DNA from 4 places in the Bradyrhizobium sp. 2TAF24 genome. Region 3 is predicted to be linked to each of the others. Evidence: predicted binding sites of a transcription regulator. Region 3 holds the regulator's gene; each other region holds the start of a gene.
The links. Region 3 encodes PhoB, which activates phosphate uptake and scavenging genes when phosphate is short. Its sites were predicted from a motif close to TGTCATNNANCTGTCAT; they were not measured.
Positions count from the first base shown of each region.

Region 1 (4,936 bases), on a different contig from region 3:
GCGCGGCTTCGCCGAGGGCGGTTGCGGAAAACTTTTACCTATCGTCCACCTGACATCTTGCAGTCATGCAGCTGTGCATGCCAGACTTCGGTCGTGCTGCAGCGCAATTCGACCATAAAAAGGCGGCACGACGGGGAAAACGTTTCGGGAGTGTTTCAACCTCAATGAAGAGGGGTCACACCGATGCCTGCCTTTTCTTTCGAGAAGATTTCGCCTCCGCCCCGTCGCGATCCTGTTCCCGTGAGCGGCCCTGTCGCGCCATCCAAGCCAGCGCGGGGCCTGATCGTCCAGATGCTTGACCGCCTCACCGAGGTCCGCCTGCGCCGGGCGGGGGTAGACATCAGGAAAGGGCAGGCCAGCAAGGATCAGGGCTGAACGACACCGGGCGTTTGGTCCGCCTCGTCCTCGACGTCCATCGCCCCTCAACCGGTCCCCTTGGCGCGGCCAATTTGAAGCGACGCAGCGTTCCATTTCGAATCAAGGCTTGCGCAGCAGCAGGCTGCTCCAGCCGTCGAGCTGCAGCCGCTTGACCAGGACGAGATCGTTGCCGCGGTAGGCCGAAACGACGCTGTTGGCCTGGTGCGGCAGCAGTCCCGACAGAATCACATAAGCACCTGGCGCCAGATGCCGTGACATTGGCGTCGCGAGCCGCCGCAGCGGGTTCGCGAGGATATTCGCCAGCACCAGATCGAACGGGGCGCGGCTGCGGATGTCGGGTGACGAAAATCCCGGAGCGTGCAAGGCAGTCACCAGGTGGCCGACGCCATTCAGGCGGGCGTTTTCCCGGGCCACAACTGCCGAGCGCCAGTCGATGTCGCTGGCGAGAATCGGGTGCCGCTGCGCCTTCGCGGCGGCGATCGCCAGCACGCCGGTGCCGGTGCCGAGATCGAGCACCCGCCGCGGCCATTTCGAACGCAGCACCTCGTCCAGCAGCAGCAGGCAGCCGCGCGTGGTGCCGTGGTGACCGGTGCCGAACGCGAGTGCGGCCTCGATCTCGATCCCGATCCGGTTGAGCGGAACCCGGGCGCGGTCGTGCTGGCCGTGGACGATGAAGCGGCCGGCCACGACCGGCGCGAGCCCTTCGAGGCTGGCCTTGACCCAGTCGCGGGTCTCCACCGTGTCGAACACGATGGCGTCCGCGCTCGCCTTGTCCGCGGCGAGTTCCACCAGCGCCCGCACTGCCGCCTCGTCCGGCTTTTCTGCGAAGTACAGTGTAACGTCCCAGCGGCCATCCGGGCGCTCGAACGCGGCGATGGCGGCCTCGTTGTTGTCGAAGCTCTCCGCAAGCACGTCCACAACCCGATTGGCGCTGCGCTCGTCCGCCATGGCGAAGCTGGCGCGGGTGGCGGGCGGTGCGGTGACGGAGTCGGTCTGGGGCGAATTCATCAGATGTCCAAGAGAGTTAGGAGTGCAAGCGCACAGCTTTTCGACAGGCTGTCAACAGCATGTGCATAGCCTGCCGACGCCGTCATGCACAGCTTGTCCACAAAGGTGCGGACAGCTTGTCCACTCTCGTTCCACAAGTAATCCACAGGGTTGTCAACAGCCTCTGTACAGGCAGCCAGGTGATCCGCGAGCGCTCTGGGGGCCGTCGCCGGACCTGGATCTCGGTCGGCCGGATGGCGAGCCCCCGGGGGCCTGCGTCGTATAACTGTAATACAGCATCATTAGCGTCCCGCCGACCATTGCTCAGGCGGGATGCGGTGCGGCGATGTCGGTTTCGCATCGTCAGGCGCGCCACCCGGCACTCAGACGCGTGACTTGCCGCCTGCGGCGCGGGTGGGCGTCAGGAATGTCTCGTGACCACGATGCGGACGAAGTCAGGCAACGGCGTGCGGCCATGGAGCGCTGGTCACGTTGCGTGTTTGCGCTGGTCATGACGGTGGTCGCAGCCATGCTGATACCGGCAGGTGTCGCCCATGCGGGTGACGGCGAGCCCGAGCTGGTCTTCGATATCCCGTCCCAGCCGCTGGAGGCCGCGCTCGACGCCTATGGCGCTGCGAGCCGCATGCAGGTGCTGTACGAAACCGCGCTGACGGCGGGGCGCCGCTCCGCGCCGGTGCTGGGCAGGTTGACCCGTGAGGCTGCGTTGCGGCGGCTGTTGTCGGGCACCGGTCTTGTGTTCAACTTCACGGGCGAGCAGGCGTTTACGCTGGTGCTCGCTCCGCTGCCGGCGCCGAGCCCGCCACTCCCGCCAGCGGCGATCTATCAGCCATTTCTCGGCCGGGTTCAGGCGGAGGTGATGGCCGCGCTGTGCCGTCGGGCGGAAACACGTCCGGGTGCCTCGCGGCTCGCGTTCCAGTTCTGGATCAGTGAGGCCGGTGAGATTCGTGCGCCGCATCTCCTGGCCTCGACCGGCGAAACGGCGCGCGACGCTGCGGTGACCGCTGCGCTCGGGCTGGTCTCGCTCGGCCGGTCGCCGCCGGCCGGCATGCCGCAGCCGGTCACCATGGTGCTGAAGGCCGAATCATCCGGCGGCGATTCCTGCGGGGCGTTGCGGCCATGACGGAGGCCGACAAGGAAACCAGCTGGGCGGCGCTGCGGCAGCTCCTGGTGGAGCGCTACGATCTGCTGCGCCGGCGGTTGACCCGCCGGCTCGGCTCGGCGGACGCCGCGCAGGAGACCCTGCACGAGCTCTATCTGCGGATGGAGCGCAGCGACAATGTCGGGGTTTTGCGGAACCCGACGTCCTATCTCCTGACCAGCGCGGTGAACCTGGCGCGGGACCGCTGGCGGACCGAGGATCGTCGGGCCAGTCGTGTCGATGTCGAGGCGCTGCACGAATTGATCGACGAGAATCCGGGTCCGGACCGGGTGGTCGAAGGCCAGATGACCTTCGAGGCGCTGAGTCGGGCGCTGGCGCGCCTGACGCCGCGACAACGGGAGATTCTGATCGCGGTGCGGTTCGAAGGGCTGATCCAGGCCGACATCGCGGCGCGTCTCGATATTTCACCGCGGCTGGTCCGGCTCGAATTGCAGCGGGCTCTGGAGCTTTGCCAGGACCATGTCGCAAAGAATTTGTGACAAGGCTTGCCGAATGTCGTCCGTCGAGTCGTCTATGAATTGGGAACTACGCCGTGACACCGATGGTCGTCGGCGGCTGGACAGGTGCCGGAACTGACAATGGGACGTGACCCGACGAGCGATGAACTGACGCGCGAGGCCCTCGGTTGGCTGTCGCGCATCAGCCTCGGCGAGGCCACGCAAGACGATCTCGCCGAGCTGCGGCAGTGGCGAGACCGCAGCACGGCCCACGCCGCGGCACTGGCCGAGGCGGGGCGGCTGTGGCGAGGACTGGAATTGCCCGTCGCTGCGCTGGCGCGTGAGCAGACGGCGGTACGCCGCCGCGGATTCCAGGTGAGCCGCCGGGCTTTCGTTGGTGGCGGCATGGCCGCCGCGGCCGCCGCGGCGGGCGCCATGATGGTGCGGCCGCCGCTCGGGCTGTGGCCGTCGATCACGGAGCTTGCAGCGGATCACCGCACCGGCACGGGCGAACAACTGCATGTCGCGGTGGGGGAGGCCGTCTCCGTCGACCTCAACACCCGGACCAGCATCGCGCTGCGAGGCGCGTCGCAGGACGGGGCGATGGAGTTGCTCGCGGGCGAGGCCGCGGTGGTGGTGGATGGCCGGGCGTCGCAGCCGTTCGTGGTTACGGCGGCGGACGGGCATATCACCGCGTCGCGCGCCAGTTTCAATGTGCGGCGGACCGGACCGCGCGTTGATCTCACCTGCATCGATGGCGAGGTCGCGGTGGCCTGCAACGGTCGCCACGTGATCGCGCACACGGCTGAGCGCGTGACGTATGATGATCGCGGGATGAGCGAGGCGATCGCAACCGATCCTGCGACGGTGACCGCTTGGCGCGACGGCATGCTGGTGTTTCGCAATGCACCGCTTGCCGACGTGATCGACGAGGTCAACCGCTATCGGCCGGGCCGCATCGTGCTGCTCGATGGCAAGCTCGGCCAGCGAGTTGTCACGGCGCGGTTCGAGATCAAGCGTCTCGACACCGTGATGGGACAGATCGCGGCGGTGTTCAAGGCGCCGGTCCGAACCTTGCCTGGCGGTCTCGTTCTCGTCGGCTGATCGGGGCTTCCGCCATCATGCGTTTCGGTGGAGCGGTGTCACGGAACTGACACCTGGCTCACATCGTATCGAAGCGAGTTTCACCCAAAAAAAGATTCCGCTTCGCGCATCGTCATCTCGTCCACGGCATGGGGAGATGATTGCGGCGCGCGCCCGCATCGTTCCCGGGCCGGACCTGTCCGGCAGTCCGTTCGATGACGCGTTACGTGAAAGGCCGGTCATGCCGCACTCTGCTTATGCATCCTCTCCTGCTCGTCAGACCTGGGGGCGTCTGTCCGATGCGCAGCGGCGTGCGGGTCTTCTGCTCGGTGTGAGTGTGGTCGCGCTGGCGGCGACGTTGCAACCGGCCCGTGCAGCGCAACTCGGCGGCGGCGTCGGCATTCCCGCGACGACCTACGCCACCGACGCCGCGGCCCTGGCCGCGCAGCAGGCGGCGGCCGCGGCCCAGCAAGGCCAGAGCGCGATGCGTCGATCAATCGAAGCGATCCAGGCGATGCAAGGTGCACAAGCTGCGGCGCGTGCTGCTGCAGCAGCGGCTCAGCGTTCGACGACGCTGCCGCAGGTGGTGGTGCCGAATGGTCTCGCTGCCGGCGGCTTGCAGGTCGCGCCCAACGCAACATGGAGCGGCGCTAATGCGCCGGTGCAGAGCGCGGCCGGCAGCGGCACGACCGTCACCATCAACCAGACCGCGCCGCAGGCGATCCTGAACTGGCAGACGTTCAACGTCGGCGCGCAGACCACGGTCAATTTCAACCAGCAGGCGGCGACCTGGACCGCACTGAACCGAGTCGTCGGCAACACCGGCCCGAGCCAGATCCTTGGCCAGATCAATGCGCCGGGGCAGGTGCTG
Region 1 covers NZ_JBFRFW010000001.1:279,132-284,067, reverse strand. The annotation lists gene AB4Z37_RS01220 (hypothetical protein) at 184-375, shown strand; gene AB4Z37_RS01215 (50S ribosomal protein L11 methyltransferase) at 478-1,386, opposite strand; gene AB4Z37_RS01210 (STN domain-containing protein) at 1,793-2,506, shown strand; gene AB4Z37_RS01205 (RNA polymerase sigma factor) at 2,503-3,024, shown strand; gene AB4Z37_RS01200 (FecR family protein) at 3,124-4,086, shown strand; gene AB4Z37_RS01195 (filamentous haemagglutinin family protein) at 4,307-4,936, shown strand, end outside.
Region 1: AB4Z37_RS01210 (STN domain-containing protein) is a predicted target of PhoB. The motif match lies at 1,642-1,658, and genes of this name have one in related genera.

Region 2 (4,936 bases), on a different contig from region 3:
AAGGTGCGGGCGATGGCGTCCCGCCCCTCGACCTCGGACCAGCCGGACAATTCGGCCAGTGCCGCCGCGCGTGCCGCGCCGGTCAGACGCTGATCCATGATACCCTCCTGTCGTCACACCCTTGATCCCTGGTCGGACCGTTCCCATCCTAACCCGGCTTGCCGCTGAGCGCTCGCGGATGGAACCGGTAACCATGCCGGCCGGGAACATGTCGCCGGTTCCCAAATTTGCTATAATTCTGCTCTCAAACGGGCCGATGCGGATGAACCTGAACCTCGCGCAGCTGTTTTCGCGGTCTCCGGCATCGAGCGCCCCTGCGCCGAGCACGCCGGAGCCGACGCCGATCCGCGCCAAGCGCCCGCCGAAAGGGGCGGGCATTTTCATGCCGCTCGCGGTCGCGCTCGCCATCGTGCTGGTGGTCGTCGGTGCGATCTATATCGCCATGCGGCCTGTGACCCTGAAGATCGCGGTCGGCCCGCCGAACAGCGAGGACGTCAAGGTGGTCCAGGCGCTGTCGCACGCCTTCTCACGCGACCGCGGCGGCTATATCCGCCTGAAGACCATCGTCACCGACGGCGCGGTCGCCAGCGCCGCGGCCTTCGCCAACAAGACGGTCGATCTCGCGGTGATCCGCGGCGACCTCGAGGTGCCGAAGGATGCCGCCAGCATCGCCGTGCTGCGCAAGAATCTCGCGGTGCTGTGGGTGCCGTCCGCCGGCAAGGGCAAGAAGAGAAGCGCGATCAAGAAAATCCAGAATCTCGCAGGCCGCCGCATCGGCGTGATCGGCCGCACCCCCGCCAACGTCAACCTGCTCAACACCATCCTGCGCCAGTATGGCGTCGATCCCGCCAAGGTCGAGGTCGTGCAGTTCTCGACCGGTGAGGTGGCCGAGGCAGTGCGCACGCAGAAGGTCGATGCGCTGCTCGCCGCCGGGCCGCTGAACAGCAAGGTGACCATGGATGCGCTGGCAGCGTCGCAGCGCGATGGCGGCGAGCCGACCTTCCTCGCCATCGATGCGGCCGACGCGATCGCCCAGAACGTGCCCGCCTATGACGTGGCCGAAATTCCGGCCGGGGCGCTCGGCGGCGTACCGCCCCGCCCGGACGACGAGATCAAGACCATCAGCTTCTCGCACCTCATCGTGGCGCGCAAATCGCTGTCGGAGGTCACCGCTGCGATGCTGACGCGGCAGATCTTCGCCGTGCGCCAGAGCCTGATCCCGGACGTGCCGGCGGCATCGAAGATCGAGACCCCCGACACCGACAAGGATGCCTCGATTCCGGCGCATCCCGGTGCGGAGGCCTATGTCGACGGCGAGGAAAAGACGTTCCTCGACCGCTACAGCGATTTCATCTGGTGGGGCATCATGGGTCTGTCCGCCATGGGTTCGCTCGGCGCCTGGTTCGCCGGCTACCTCAAGCGCGACGAGCGCCAGAACAACAGCTCGCTGCGCGTGCGCCTGCTGGAGATGCTGTCGCAGGCCCGCCAGGCCGGCAGCCATGAGGAACTCGACTCGCTGCAGTCCGAAGCCGACGAGATCCTGAAGGACACCTTGCACTGCTACGAGGATGGCGCCATCGACGATGGCCCGCTCACCGCCTTCAATATCGCGCTCGAGCAGTTCCACACCGCCGTCGCCGACCGCCGCAGCATGCTGACGGCGCAACCGCCACGTGCGCCGGTGCCGCTGCGCGCGCAGGGCTGACAAGGACCGGACGACACGTCCGGCGCCGTCATCGAACTTTCACAAATCCGTTTTCAGCCTGTCAGTACGGCTTTCCATGGTCTGGCCTTGGACGGCCCAGAGACAGGGAGACCCGCCATGCCGATCCGCGTCCGTCATCTCTCGCGTCGCCGCTTTCTGACCACCGCAGCCGCGACCGGCGCAGCGACCGCATTCGGCGGCCTCGCCGCGCCCTATCTCAGCCGTGCCGCGGACCGGCCGCAGATCAGCCATGGCGTGCAGGCCGGCGACGTGTCGCAGGGCAGCGGCGTGGTGTGGGCCCGCGCCGACCGTCCGGCGCAGCTGCTGGTCGAGGTTGCGACCACGGAATCGTTCAAGGACGCCCGCGCGCTGCCGCCGATCACCGCACTGCCGGAAAGCGATTTCACCGCCAAGATGCTGATCGAGAACCTGCCGTCCGACCAGACCATCTTCTACCGCGCGCGTTTCCGCGACCTCTCCCATATCGACATCGTCGGCGAACCGGTGGTCGGGCGCTTCCGCACCGCGCCGGCAAGCCGCCGCGACGTCAGCTTCGTATGGGGCGGCGACGTCGCCGGCCAGGGCTGGGGCATCAATCCGGACGACGGCGGCATGACCACGTTCGCGGCGATGCGCAAGCACGACCCGGACCTCTTCATCCACTCCGGCGACACCATCTACGCCGACGGCCCGATCCCGGCCGAGGTCAAGCTGCCCGACGGCAAGATCTGGAAGAACATCACCATCCCGGAAAAGGCCAAGGTGGCGGAGACGCTTGCCGAGTACCGCGCCGCGCACAAATACAACCTGCTCGACGACAATCTGCGCGCCTTCAATGCCGAGGTGCCGATCTTCGTGCAGTGGGACGACCACGAGGTGACCAACAACTGGTCGCTGTCCAAGCAACTGCCCGACGCCTACAAGGAGCGTGACATCACGCTGCTGGCGGCCCGCGCCGCGCGCGCCTTCCACGAGATGTACCCGATGCGCGAGAGCATCGTGGAGCCCGGGCGCGTCTACCGCACCATCAACTATGGGCCGCATCTCGACATCTTCATGCTGGACGAGCGCAGCTACCGCGGCGCGAACGGCGACAACCTGCAGACGGTCTACGGCCCCGATGCCTACTTCATCGGCGCCGAGCAACTGGCCTGGCTGAAGCGCGAACTGCTGGCGTCGCGCGCGACCTGGAAGGTGATCGCCTCCGACATGCCGATCGGCATCGTGGTCTATGACGACGCCGCCAATCGCAAGGGCTCTGAAGCCATCGCCCAGGGCGACGGCCCGGCGCGCGGGCGCGAGCTCGAGATCGCCGACCTCCTGCGCTTCATCAAGTCGGCGGGCGTGCGCAACACGGTGTGGCTGACCGCCGACGTGCACTACGCCGCCGCGCACTACTACAACCCGGACAAGGCCCAGTTCCAGGACTTCGACCCGTTCTGGGAGTTCGTATCGGGGCCGCTGCACGCCGGCACCTTCGGCCCCAACCCGATGGACAACACCTTCGGGCCGGAGATCAAGTTCATCAAGGCGCCCGGGGCCGACCGGCAGAACCTGCCGCCGTCGGCCGGAATGCAGTTCTTCGGCCATTGTGTGATCGACGGCGCGAGCGGACAGCTGACCGTGACGCTACGGGACCGGGCTGATACCGCACTGTGGTCGGTGACGCTCGACCCCAAGCTCGGCTGATCGACAACCGCCGCACCTCCAGGCGAGCCGTCGCGACACACTCATCGGCCGAATCGGCTAAGCAGGTGGCATGAGCGGGGCGGCCCTTCATGTCGTATTCGACATCGCGGCGTGGCTGGCGGCGGCGGCGGCGGCCCTGTGGCTGACGCGTGTCCGGCGTATCCAGTTTCCGGCCCAGTCATTCAGGCTGCCCTATATCGCAGCGCTGCTGTTCGGCGCCGGATCGGGCGCCTACCTGTTCGGCTCACTGAATCTGTGGCTCTCAGGACTGCCCGGCATCGCCCGGTCGATCGAAGGGGCGCTGGCCGGCGGTATCGTCGCCATCGAGCTCTACAAGCAGGCCAATGGTATCGCACAGCGCACGGGTGCGCGTTTCGCGCTGCCGCTGGCGATCGGAATCGCGCTCGGCCGCATCGGCTGCTACGCCGCAGGCCTCGACGACTTCACGTACGGAATACCGACGGCGTTGCCCTGGGGGCACGATTTCGGCGACGGCATACAGCGCCACCCGGTACAGCTCTACGAATGCGCCGCGATGGCGATCTTCGCCGCCTGGTATGTCGGTATGGTGATGCAACGAAACAGTTTCGTCATCACCAACGGCTTCTACCTCGCTCTTGCGTTCTATGGCCTGCAGCGTTTTGTCTGGGAGTTCTTGAAGCCCTATGCCGGGCTGATCGGCCCGCTGACATTGTTTCATCTGCTGTCGTTTGCCATCATGCTCTACGCCGTGGTCATGCTGGCGACGGCCCCTCCCCGCGCCCCAGACAGGGACATGCTTGATGACCGCCGCGCTGCGTAGATCGCGCCCCTACATCTTCTGGGGCCAGACCCAATCGCTCTGCGAGACCTGCCTGGCGCTGGTGCCGACGAAGATCCAGATTATCGGCGACGAGGTCTGGTACGAAAAGCGCTGCAGCAAGCACGGTGTGCAGTCGACCCTCGTTTCCACGGATGCCGCCTACTGGCGGCGCTGCAAGGACTTCATCAAGCCGGGCGACAGGCCGCTGACATTCCAGAGCCGCACCGAATTCGGCTGCCCGTTCGATTGCGGTCTCTGCCCCGACCATGAGCAGCATTCCTGCCTCGCGCTGATCGAGGTGACAGACCACTGCAACCTGACCTGCCCGGTGTGCTTTGCCGAATCCTCGCCGGCACGCTCGCACTTCCTGCCGCTGCCCGCCATCGAGCGGATGCTGGACGCCCTGGTGGCCAGCGAGGGTGAACCCGACCTCGTGCAGATCTCCGGTGGCGAACCCACGCTCCATCCGGACTTCTTCGCCATCCTCGATGCGGTGCGCGCCCGCCCCATCCGCCATGTCATGATCAACACCAACGGCCTGCGCATCGCACGCGAGCCGGAATTCGTGGCGCAACTCGCAGCCAACAAGCGCGGGCTCGAAATCTACCTGCAGTTCGATTCGCTGGCGCGCGACGCCCTGGTCAACCTGCGCGGCGCTGATTTACGCCGGATTCGGCAGCAGGCGCTGGAGAACCTGGAAGCCCACGGAATTTCCACGACACTGGTGGCGACCGTGAAAC
Region 2 covers NZ_JBFRFW010000028.1:42,084-47,019, reverse strand. The annotation lists gene AB4Z37_RS30070 (4a-hydroxytetrahydrobiopterin dehydratase) at 1-98, opposite strand, end outside; gene AB4Z37_RS30065 (TAXI family TRAP transporter solute-binding subunit) at 263-1,705, shown strand; gene AB4Z37_RS30060 (alkaline phosphatase D family protein) at 1,823-3,394, shown strand; gene AB4Z37_RS30055 (prolipoprotein diacylglyceryl transferase family protein) at 3,465-4,196, shown strand; gene AB4Z37_RS30050 (radical SAM protein) at 4,177-4,936, shown strand, end outside.
Region 2: AB4Z37_RS30060 (alkaline phosphatase D family protein) is a predicted target of PhoB. The motif match lies at 1,732-1,748, and genes of this name have one in related genera.

Region 3 (4,936 bases):
GTGCTTGCGCTCAGCATCACCGCCCGTGCGCTTGCCGGATCGAGGAAAACTCAATGACCCTGGCAACCGTGACCCCGTCAGCCACGTCCATGCCGTTCGATACGTCATCGCTCAAGGACAAGATCGCGATCCGCGACCTCGATTTCTTCTATGGCGAGGCACGCGCGCTCAAGAACATCACCATGTCTCTCTACGAGAACAAGGTGACGGCGTTCATCGGTCCGTCGGGCTGCGGCAAGTCGACCCTGCTGCGCATCCTCAACCGCATGTACGACCTCTACCCGAACCAGCGGGCGGGCGGCCAGGTCAATTTCGACGGCGCCAACATCCTGGAGCCGGGCCTCGACATCAATCTGCTGCGGGCGCGGATCGGCATGGTCTTCCAGAAGCCGACCCCGTTCCCCATGTCGATCTACGAGAACATCGCGTTCGGCATCCGGCTCTACGAAAAACTGTCCAAGAGCGAGCTGGACAACCGGGTCGAGCAGTCGCTGCGGCGCGCCGCGCTGTGGGACGAGGTCAAGAACAAGCTCAACGCCAACGGCCTCAGCCTGTCGGGCGGCCAGCAGCAGCGCCTGTGCATCGCGCGCACGGTCGCGGTGCGGCCGGAGGTCATCCTGTTCGACGAGCCGTGCTCGGCGCTGGACCCGATCTCGACCGCCAAGATCGAGGAGCTGATCGACGAGCTGAAGGACGATTACACGATCGTGATCGTGACCCATAACATGCAGCAGGCCGCCCGCGTCTCCGACTTCACGGCCTTCATGTATCTCGGCGAGTTGATCGAGTTCGGGCCGACGACCAAGATCTTCACCACGCCGTCGGATCGCCGGACCCAGGATTACATCACCGGCCGGTTCGGCTGAGGCGCCTCGTGCGCGGGAGAATATGATGGCCTTCGAACATACAGCCAAAGCCTTCGACCAGGACCTGCAGGAGCTCACCCGCATGGTTGCGGAGATGGGCGGTCTCGCCGAGCGGCAGATCGTGGAATCCGTCGACGCGCTGATCCGCCGTGACATCGCGCTGGGGCAGCGCGTGGTCAACGCCGACAACGAGCTCGACAAGCTGCAGCGCACCATCGAGGAGCGCGCCGTGCTCACCATCGCGCGGCGCCAGCCGATGGCGGTGGACCTGCGCGAAATCGTCGGCGCGATGCGGGTCGCCACCGACCTCGAGCGCATCGGCGACCTCGCCAAGAATATCGGCAAGCGCGTCAGCGCGCTCGACAGCGACTTCCATCCGCTCAAGCTGATCCGCGGCCTCGAGCACATGGCGAGCCTGGTGCAGTCGCAGATCAAGTCGGTGCTCGATGCCTATGCGGCGCACGACCTGCCGGCGGCGATGGCGGTGTGGAAGGGCGACGAGGAGGTCGACGCGATCTGCACCTCGCTGTTCCGCGAGCTGCTCACCTACATGATGGAAGATCCCCGCAACATCAGCTTCTGCATCCACCTGATGTTCTGCGCCAAGAACATCGAACGCATGGGCGACCATGCCACCAACATTGCGGAGACCGTGTTCTACATGGTCGAAGGGCAGCAGATGCAGGATCCGCGCCCCAAGGGCGACATGACTGCGTTCGCCACCGCAACCCCCGGCAACTGATCGAGACGCTAAGGAACCGATATGGGTGCACGCATTCTGGTTGTTGAAGATGAAGAAGCGCTCACGACGCTGCTGCGCTACAATCTCGACGCTGAGGGCTATGACGTGGAAACCGTGGCGCGCGGCGACGAGGCCGACACACGGCTCAAGGAGCGCATTCCGGACCTGATCGTCCTGGACTGGATGCTGCCCGGCCTGTCCGGCATCGAGCTGTGCCGCCGCCTGCGGACCCGCCCCGAGACCAAGCAGCTGCCGATCATCATGCTCACCGCCCGCGGCGAGGAGAGCGAGCGGGTGCGTGGTCTTGCCACCGGCGCCGACGACTACATCGTCAAGCCGTTCTCGGTGCCCGAGCTGCTGGCGCGGGTGAAGGGCCTGCTGCGCCGGGCGAGCCCGGAACGGCTCGCCACCGTGCTGACCTATGGCGACATCGAGCTCGACCGCGACAAGCGCCGTGTCGCGCGCTCGGGCCAGCCGATCGACCTCGGCCCGACCGAATACCGCCTGCTCGAGTTCTTCCTCGAGCATCCCGGCCGTGTGTTCAGCCGCGAGCAGCTGCTCGATGGCGTCTGGGGTCGTGACATCTACATCGACGAGCGCACCGTCGACGTCCATATCGGCCGCCTGCGCAAGCTCCTCAACTTCGGCAGGGATCAGGATCCGATCCGCACCGTGCGCGGCGCTGGCTACGCGCTCGACGACCGCTTCGCCAAGGCGGAGTAGCCGAGAGGCCGACGTTTCTCTCCACAACGACAAACGGCGCCGCATCCCTGATGCGGCGCCGTTTTGCTTGTCGCTGGCTTGCCGGGAAGGCCGGCGCGGCGGCCGCGCCGGATTTTCAGCGCATGTCGCTTATTTGCCGGTCGGGCGGCGATCGCGACGGCGATCGCTGGCCGGTTGATAGGCCACGCGCGAGTGATGCGCGCAGTAGGGCAGGCCGGTCAGGGCCTTGCCGCCGCAGAAGAAGAAGTCGTTGCTGCCGGGATCGCCGACCGGCCAGTGGCAGGTGGCTTCGGTCAGCTCCAGCAGCGACAGCCGCTGGCTCATCGGCACAACGTTGTCATAGGTGACCGGATCGGGCTCGACCTCGAAGGCGTGGGCGAGCGCGGTGTTGCCGCGGGACATCGGCCGCGAAATCCGCATCATGTGCTGGGCGGGACGCGCCTTGCGCTGGCGCGGGGCCGCCGAGGACGGGCTCTTGGCGCGGCCCGACAGGCCGAGCCGGTGGACCTTTCCGATGACGGCGTTGCGGGTGATGTTGCCGAGTTCCGCCGCGATCTGGCTGGCAGACAGGCCGGCTTCCCAGAGTTTCTTCAACTGCTCCACGCGATCGTCGGTCCAACCCATTACCGTCATCGCAGTCTATCCCTTCGTGTCGCGCCACCACGGACGAGCCTGCTGGCGACGGCTGTGTCTCAAAAAATCCCTGCTGGCAGAATCCTTTAGCCCTCGCCGGATGCATGGGTCGCAACCGAGCGTGTACGCCGCCACAAGGGACCGAAAAGGATCAGATCTACCGCACGAGATGTCGTATCCGACCGTCAAAAGGCTACAATATGCCGTGACTCACGCGCAAGAGTCGGGCAGGACGCGTCCACATGTTCTACGTTGGAAACGCGAAAAACCGCTTTTTCCGCGGCTTTTAGGAATCATTGCCGAGTTGACAGCCGGGGGGGCGCCAATAGAATGTTGCCGCGTGCTGCCCGCGAGGCGGCACGTTTTGTTTCTGGAACCAGCACATCAGGCAGGGCATCGTCCGGTCTCACGGGTTTCGCACCGTGATCTGTCGATATTTCCCGCCGAACATTCTGTCGGGTCATCATGAGCACCAACGCGTCGTCCCATCTCATGCCGGTCTTTGCGCGGGCTGATCTCGCCTTCGATCGCGGCGAGGGTGTGTGGCTGCATGGCGCCGATGGTGAGCGCTATCTCGATTTCACCAGCGGCGTGGCTGTCAACGCGCTGGGACATGCGCATCCGCATCTCGTCGCTGCCTTGCAGGAGCAGGCGACCAAGCTGTGGCACATGTCGAACCTGTTCAGGAGCCCGGATGGCGAGAAGGTGGCGGCGCGGCTGTGCGCCGCGAGCTTCGCCGACGTGGCGTTCTTCTGCAATTCCGGCGCCGAAGCGATGGAAGCCGTCATCAAGGTGGTGCGCAAGCACCATGCGGCGAAAGGCCACCCGGAGCGCTACCGCATCATCACCTTCGAAGGTGCTTTCCATGGCCGCACGCTGGCGACGCTCGCCGCCGGCGGCCAGGAGAAATATCTCGAAGGCTTTGGCCCGCGCGTCGAAGGTTTCGACCAGGTCCCCCATGGTGATGTCGAGGCGGTGCGCAAGGCGATCGGTCCACACACCGCGGGCATTCTGATCGAGCCGGTGCAGGGCGAGGGCGGCGTGCGCAGCGCGCCGCAGTCCTTCTTCAAGGCGTTGCGGCAGCTGTGTGACGAGCATGGCCTGCTGCTGGCGTTCGACGAAGTGCAGACCGGCATGGGGCGCACCGGCGAATTGTTCGCCTATCAGTGGACCGGCGTCACGCCGGACGTGATGGCACTCGCGAAGGCGCTCGGCGGCGGCTTTCCGATCGGCGCCTGCCTCGCCACCGCCGATGCGGCCTCCGGCATGACGCCGGGCACGCACGGCTCGACCTTCGGCGGCAATCCGCTGGCGATCGCGGCCGCCGGCGCGGTGCTCGACGTGATGCAGGCACCCGGCTTCTTCGATCATGTCAAACGGATGTCGCTGCTGCTCAAGCAGAAGCTGGCGTCGGTGGTCGATCGTTATCCCGCGATCCTCAGCGATGTGCGCGGCGAGGGCCTTCTGGTCGGCGTCAAGGCGGTGATCCCGAGCGGCGAGCTCGTCGCGGCGCTGCGCGGCGAAAAGCTGCTCACGGTCGGCGCCGGCGACAACGTCGTGCGCTTTCTGCCGCCGCTGATCGCCACCGAAGCCGAGATCGGCGAGGGCGTGGCCCGCCTCGAGCGCGCCTGCGCGTCTCTCGACGCCTCGCAGCGGAAGGCCGTGTGATGAGCAAGCGGCCCCGTCATTTCCTCGATCTCACCGAGCTCCCGACAACGGAGCTGCGGGCGATGCTCGACGCCAGCGTGGCGATCAAGGCCCGTCTGAAGGCCGCCAAGGCCAGCAACCAGGCCTGGGACCAGCCGCTCAAGGGCAAGACCCTGGCGATGATCTTCGAGAAACCGTCGACGCGCACGCGCGTGTCGTTCGACGTCGGCATGCGCCAGCTCGGCGGCGAGCCGATCATGCTCACCGGCCAGGAGATGCAGCTCGGCCGCGGCGAGACCATCGCCGATACCGCGCGCGTGCTGTC
Region 3 covers NZ_JBFRFW010000005.1:230,138-235,073, forward strand. The annotation lists gene pstA (phosphate ABC transporter permease PstA) at 1-57, shown strand, start outside; gene pstB (phosphate ABC transporter ATP-binding protein PstB) at 90-866, shown strand; gene phoU (phosphate signaling complex protein PhoU) at 892-1,608, shown strand; gene phoB (phosphate regulon transcriptional regulator PhoB) at 1,630-2,331, shown strand; gene AB4Z37_RS10590 (GcrA family cell cycle regulator) at 2,461-2,964, opposite strand; gene AB4Z37_RS10595 (aspartate aminotransferase family protein) at 3,430-4,632, shown strand; gene argF (ornithine carbamoyltransferase) at 4,632-4,936, shown strand, end outside.

Region 4 (4,936 bases), on a different contig from region 3:
CGTCTACCTCAAGGACATCTGGCCGACGACGAAGGAGATCAACGCCTTCATCAAGAAGTTCGTCACGTCGAAGATCTTCAAGAAGAAGTATGCCGACGTGTTCAAGGGCGACACCAACTGGCGCAAGATCAAGACCACGGCCAGCGAGACCTATCGCTGGAACATGAGCTCGACCTACGTGCAGAACCCGCCTTACTTCGAAGGCATGAAGCAGGAGCCGGAGCCGGTCACCGACATCGTCGATGCCCGCATCCTCGCGATCTTCGGCGACAAGATCACCACCGACCACATCTCGCCGGCGGGCTCGATCAAGCTGACGTCGCCGGCCGGCAAGTACCTGTCCGAGCACCAGGTGCGCCCTGCCGACTTCAACCAGTACGGCACCCGCCGCGGCAATCACGAGGTGATGATGCGCGGCACCTTCGCCAACATCCGCATCAAGAACCAGATGCTGAAGGGCGCCGACGGCAACATCCCGGAAGGCGGTCTGACCAAGCACTGGCCGGACGGCGAGCAGATGACGATCTACGACGCGGCCATGAAGTACCAGGAAGAGAAGGTGCCGCTGGTGGTGTTCGCCGGCGCCGAGTACGGCAACGGCTCGTCGCGCGACTGGGCGGCCAAGGGCACCCGTCTGCTCGGCGTCCGCGCCGTGGTCTGCCAGAGCTTCGAGCGCATCCACCGCTCGAACCTCGTCGGCATGGGCATCCTGCCGCTGACCTTCGAGGACGGCACCTCCTGGCAGTCGATCGGTCTGAAGGGCGACGAGCAGGTCACGATTCGCGGCCTGCAGGGCGACCTCAAGCCGCGCCAGACGCTGGAGGCGGAGATCGTCTCGGCTGGCGGCGCGGTCAAGCGCGTGCCGCTGCTGTGCCGCATCGATACCCTGGACGAGCTGGAATACTTCCGTAACGGCGGCATCCTCCAGTACGTGATCCGGCAGCTCGCGGCCTGATCGGCTCAAGACGCCCTCACCGCGAAGTGAGTGGCAGGTGAATGGAAGGCGGCTTATGAAAAAGCCGCCTTCTTTTTGAGGGGGGCAGGGACATTGGTGGAGAAGGCGCTCCCCGCGTCTGACGTTCGGATGGGCATCATCACCGTCGAAGACCGCAAATTGCCGCTGCAGGATCTCGCGTCGCTGCGCTTGTCGGCGCTGTTCGGCGTCTGCCTCGCCATCCTGTTCGGCGCGCGGGCGCAGGCCGACCCCCGCGCGGTCGTCGAACTGTTCACCTCGCAGGGCTGTTCGTCATGCCCGGCGGCGGACAAGGTGCTGGGTGAGCTCGCCAAGGACCCGTCGATTATCGCGATCAGCATGCCGATCGACTACTGGGACTATCTCGGCTGGAAGGACACGCTGGCCAACTCGCGCTTCTCCGCGAAGCAAAAGGCCTATTCCCACATGCGCGGCGACCGTGAGGTCTACACGCCGCAGGTGGTGGTGAACGGCGCGATGCATGTGCTCGGCAGCGATCGCTCCGGCATCGAGGACGCGGCGACACGCACCCGCGCCGAAGGCGGCGTGATGTCAGTGCCGGTGTCGATCAAGCAGGCCGACAAGCAGCTCAATGTCTCGGTCTCCGCCGGCAACAGCGCAGCGGAGCGCGGTGAGGTGTGGGTCTGCGCGATCTCGCGCTCGGTGCCGATCCGGATCGGGCGTGGCGAGAACCGCGGCCAGGAGGTCACCTACTACAACGTCGTGCGCAACTGGCTGAAGGTCGGCGACTGGACCGGCAAGCCCGGCAGCTGGACCGTGCCGCTGGAAAACATCAAGGGCGACGGCGTCGACGCCGCGGTGGTGTATGTCCAGGACGGCAGCCGCGAGAAACCGGGCCTGATGCTCGGCGCCGCCTATACGGCGCTGCACTGACCTCGCCGGGCGTGTTGCCGCGCACCGTGCGTTCACGTCGATCATCGAACAGCGTCGGACACAGCGGCTGTGGTGCACGAGCATCGCAGCGTGTGACGCGTCGTGGCGGCGATGACGTCAGTCGTGATGAGATGAAGAGCGAGATGAGATGAAGAGCGGGCCCCGCCGATCGGCGCGGGCGCATGCCGCGTCAACGCAGGCAATGCGAAAAACAACAAGCTGAAAACAAAAAAGGCCAACTCGCGTTGGCCCGAAGTTCACCTTTCAAGGTCCTGCGAATAGGCCCGGCTCCGACGACCCCGGGGGGCTGGGGGCTGAGGAATCCGGTGCCGAAGGAACCGGGCCAACGCAGTATCTTCTTATCGCCAGTCACAGCGGCATCGGCTTGACCGAAATTGGGCGCTTTCATGATTTAGCTGACATCGCCGTGAGTGCACGCAAGTGAGCGACTAACTCCCGGTGATGAAAGGATGTTTCACCGATCCGGCGATCGGTGGCGACGCCTTGCCGCAGCGCTGGCGATGTTGTGATGCGAAGGGCTTGCAGAGCAGCGCGGCCGGACCGATCATGTCGAACGGATGACAGGAGAGCGCAGCATGGACCTGATCGCGGGGGATACCGAGCCTGGCGAGAGCCGCGGGACGGAGCGCACAGCCGCATCCGTCCCGTCTCAAAGCCGGGTCACGTTCAATCGCCTGGAGCTCAATCGCATTCTCAACCTGTACGGGCGCATGGTCGCCGAAGGTGAGTGGCGCGACTATGCAATCGATTTTCTGAAAGACTGTGCGGTGTTCTCGATCTTCCGGCGCGCATCGGAGGTTCCGATCTACCGCATCGTGAAAGATCCCAAGCTGGCGCGCCGCCAGGGTGCCTACAGCGTCGTCGCCCAGGGCGGGCAGATCCTGCGCCGCGGGCACGAGCTCGATCGCGTGCTGCTGGTGATCGACCGCAGGTTGTCGCTGGTCTGACGATACGCGCGGTTATGGCGCGGTGCTGGCGCCGGGGCCGAGTTCCCGCTGCATCATCACGGTGTCCAGCCAGCGGCCGAACTTGAAGCCGACATTGCGATGGACGCCGACCATCTCGAAGCCGGCGCGCGTGTGAACGCCGATCGAGGCGGCGTTGGCCGAATCGCCGATCACCGCGATCATCTGGCGGAAGCCGCGCTCGGCCGACGTCTCGATCAGCGCGGTGAGCAGCTTCAGTCCGATGCCGCGGCGCCGCGCCTCCGGCGGCAGGTACACCGAGTTCTCGACCGTGAAGCGATAGGCCGGCCGCGGCCGGTAGGGGCCCGCATAGGCGTAGCCCATCACCTGCCCGTCTGCGATCGCGACGACATAGGGAAAGCCCGCGCCGGTCAGGTTGCCGAAGCGGGTGGTCATGTCGGCGAGATCGGGCGGGGTGAGCTCGAAGGTCGCGGTGCCGGTGCGGACCGCGTGATCATAGATCGCCGTGATGGCGGGAAGGTCGGCCGCGGCGGCCGGCCGGATCAGGACATCGGACATGCGGCTACTGTGAATCGCCGGCGCTCAAAAGAAAAGCCCCGGCGCTGAGGCCGGGGCTTTGTGTGTCCGAGGAATTTTCCGATTCCAGTCGTGTCCGGATCAGTCGCGCTGTCCGAGCAGCTGCAGCAGCAGCGTGAACAGGTTGATGAAGTTCAGGTACAGCGACAGCGCTCCGGTGATCGCCGCCCGCTCCGCGACATCGCCGCCGGCGCTGGCGTAGCCGTAGATGTACTCGTTCTTCAGGCGCTGGGTGTCCCAGGCGGTGAGGCCGGCGAACACCAGCACGCCGATCACCGACACCACGAACTGCAGCGCCGATGAGGCGATGAACAGGTTCACCAGGCTGGCGATGATGATGCCGAACAGGCCCATCATCAGGAACGAGCCCATGCCCGACATGTCACGCTTGGTGGTGTAGCCGTACAGGCTCAGCGCACCGAACGAGGCGGCGGTGATGAAGAACACGCGCACGATCGAGGTGTGGGTGTACACCAGGAAGATCGACGACAGCGACAGGCCCATCAGCGCCGAGAACGCCCAGAACAGCATCTGGGCCGTTGCCGGCTTCAGCCGCTGGATGCCGAAGGAGATGACGAACACCATCACCAGCGGGGCGAGGATGAACAGCCACTTCAGCGGGCTGACGAACATCGCGACACCGAACGACGTCAGCATCGCGTTGCCGACACGGCCGGCGGCGGCGCCGGCGTCTGTGGTCACGGCCGCCATGTACACGCCGAGCGCGGCAAGGCCGGTGATGGCCAGGCCGATCGCCATGTAGTTGTAGATCTTCAGCATGTATGCGCGCAGGCCAGCGTCGACGGCCACGGCATCTGCCCGCCCGGCGGCCCGGCCGAACGGCGAAGCATAGTTACGGTCCAAGTCCGACATGGTCGAAACCTCGTTGTTGTCCGGCGCACACTGGGTCAGGGCTGCCGGGGCGAAATGTATCCCAGATGCAGTCGTCCGGTGATATTAATTTTGCGTTAGCAAAACGGTCGGTCGGCCCGGCATCTGTCCCATCGGATATGTGGGAAAATAATACATCTGGCGCAACCTTCCATGCGCGGCTGAATGTCGCGAAACCGCGGAAAAGCCGACCGCGATACCGCACTCGGCTGCTTCAAATTGTCGTCGGCACGCCGTTCGAACCCGCCGGCAGAACCTGAACGCGGCGATGCGGCCGCGCCGCCGGCCCCCATGCAAACCGTGAATTAGTCCCACGTGCAACTCGGCATTGCGGCCGGCCTGCCAAGCCGGCAGATTTGCGACAACGGCCGATGCGATTGGCCGGGACAAAGGGGCAAGGGGGAGGATCACGTGTTGCGAGGACATCTCACCGCCGCGATGGCGTTCGCGGCGATGTTGGCGGCCAGCTCAGCGCGGGCCGAGGAGCCGATCACGCTGCGGGCAATGGGCTCGTTTCATGTCGGCGGCCGCCTGGTGGAGCTGACCGGCAAGCCGGTGAAGGAGATGGCGTTGACCCCCGGCGGCGTGCCAGCGCGGTTCGACCCCAACGGCACCTACCAGGTCGAGCAGATGTACGTGCAGTACTTCCTGCCGG
Region 4 covers NZ_JBFRFW010000022.1:30,391-35,326, reverse strand. The annotation lists gene acnA (aconitate hydratase AcnA) at 1-955, shown strand, start outside; gene AB4Z37_RS27770 (DUF1223 domain-containing protein) at 1,085-1,867, shown strand; gene AB4Z37_RS27765 (DUF2794 domain-containing protein) at 2,464-2,835, shown strand; gene AB4Z37_RS27760 (GNAT family N-acetyltransferase) at 2,848-3,372, opposite strand; gene AB4Z37_RS27755 (Bax inhibitor-1/YccA family protein) at 3,472-4,263, opposite strand; gene AB4Z37_RS27750 (esterase) at 4,693-4,936, shown strand, end outside.
Region 4: AB4Z37_RS27765 (DUF2794 domain-containing protein) is a predicted target of PhoB. The motif match lies at 2,435-2,451, and genes of this name have one in related genera.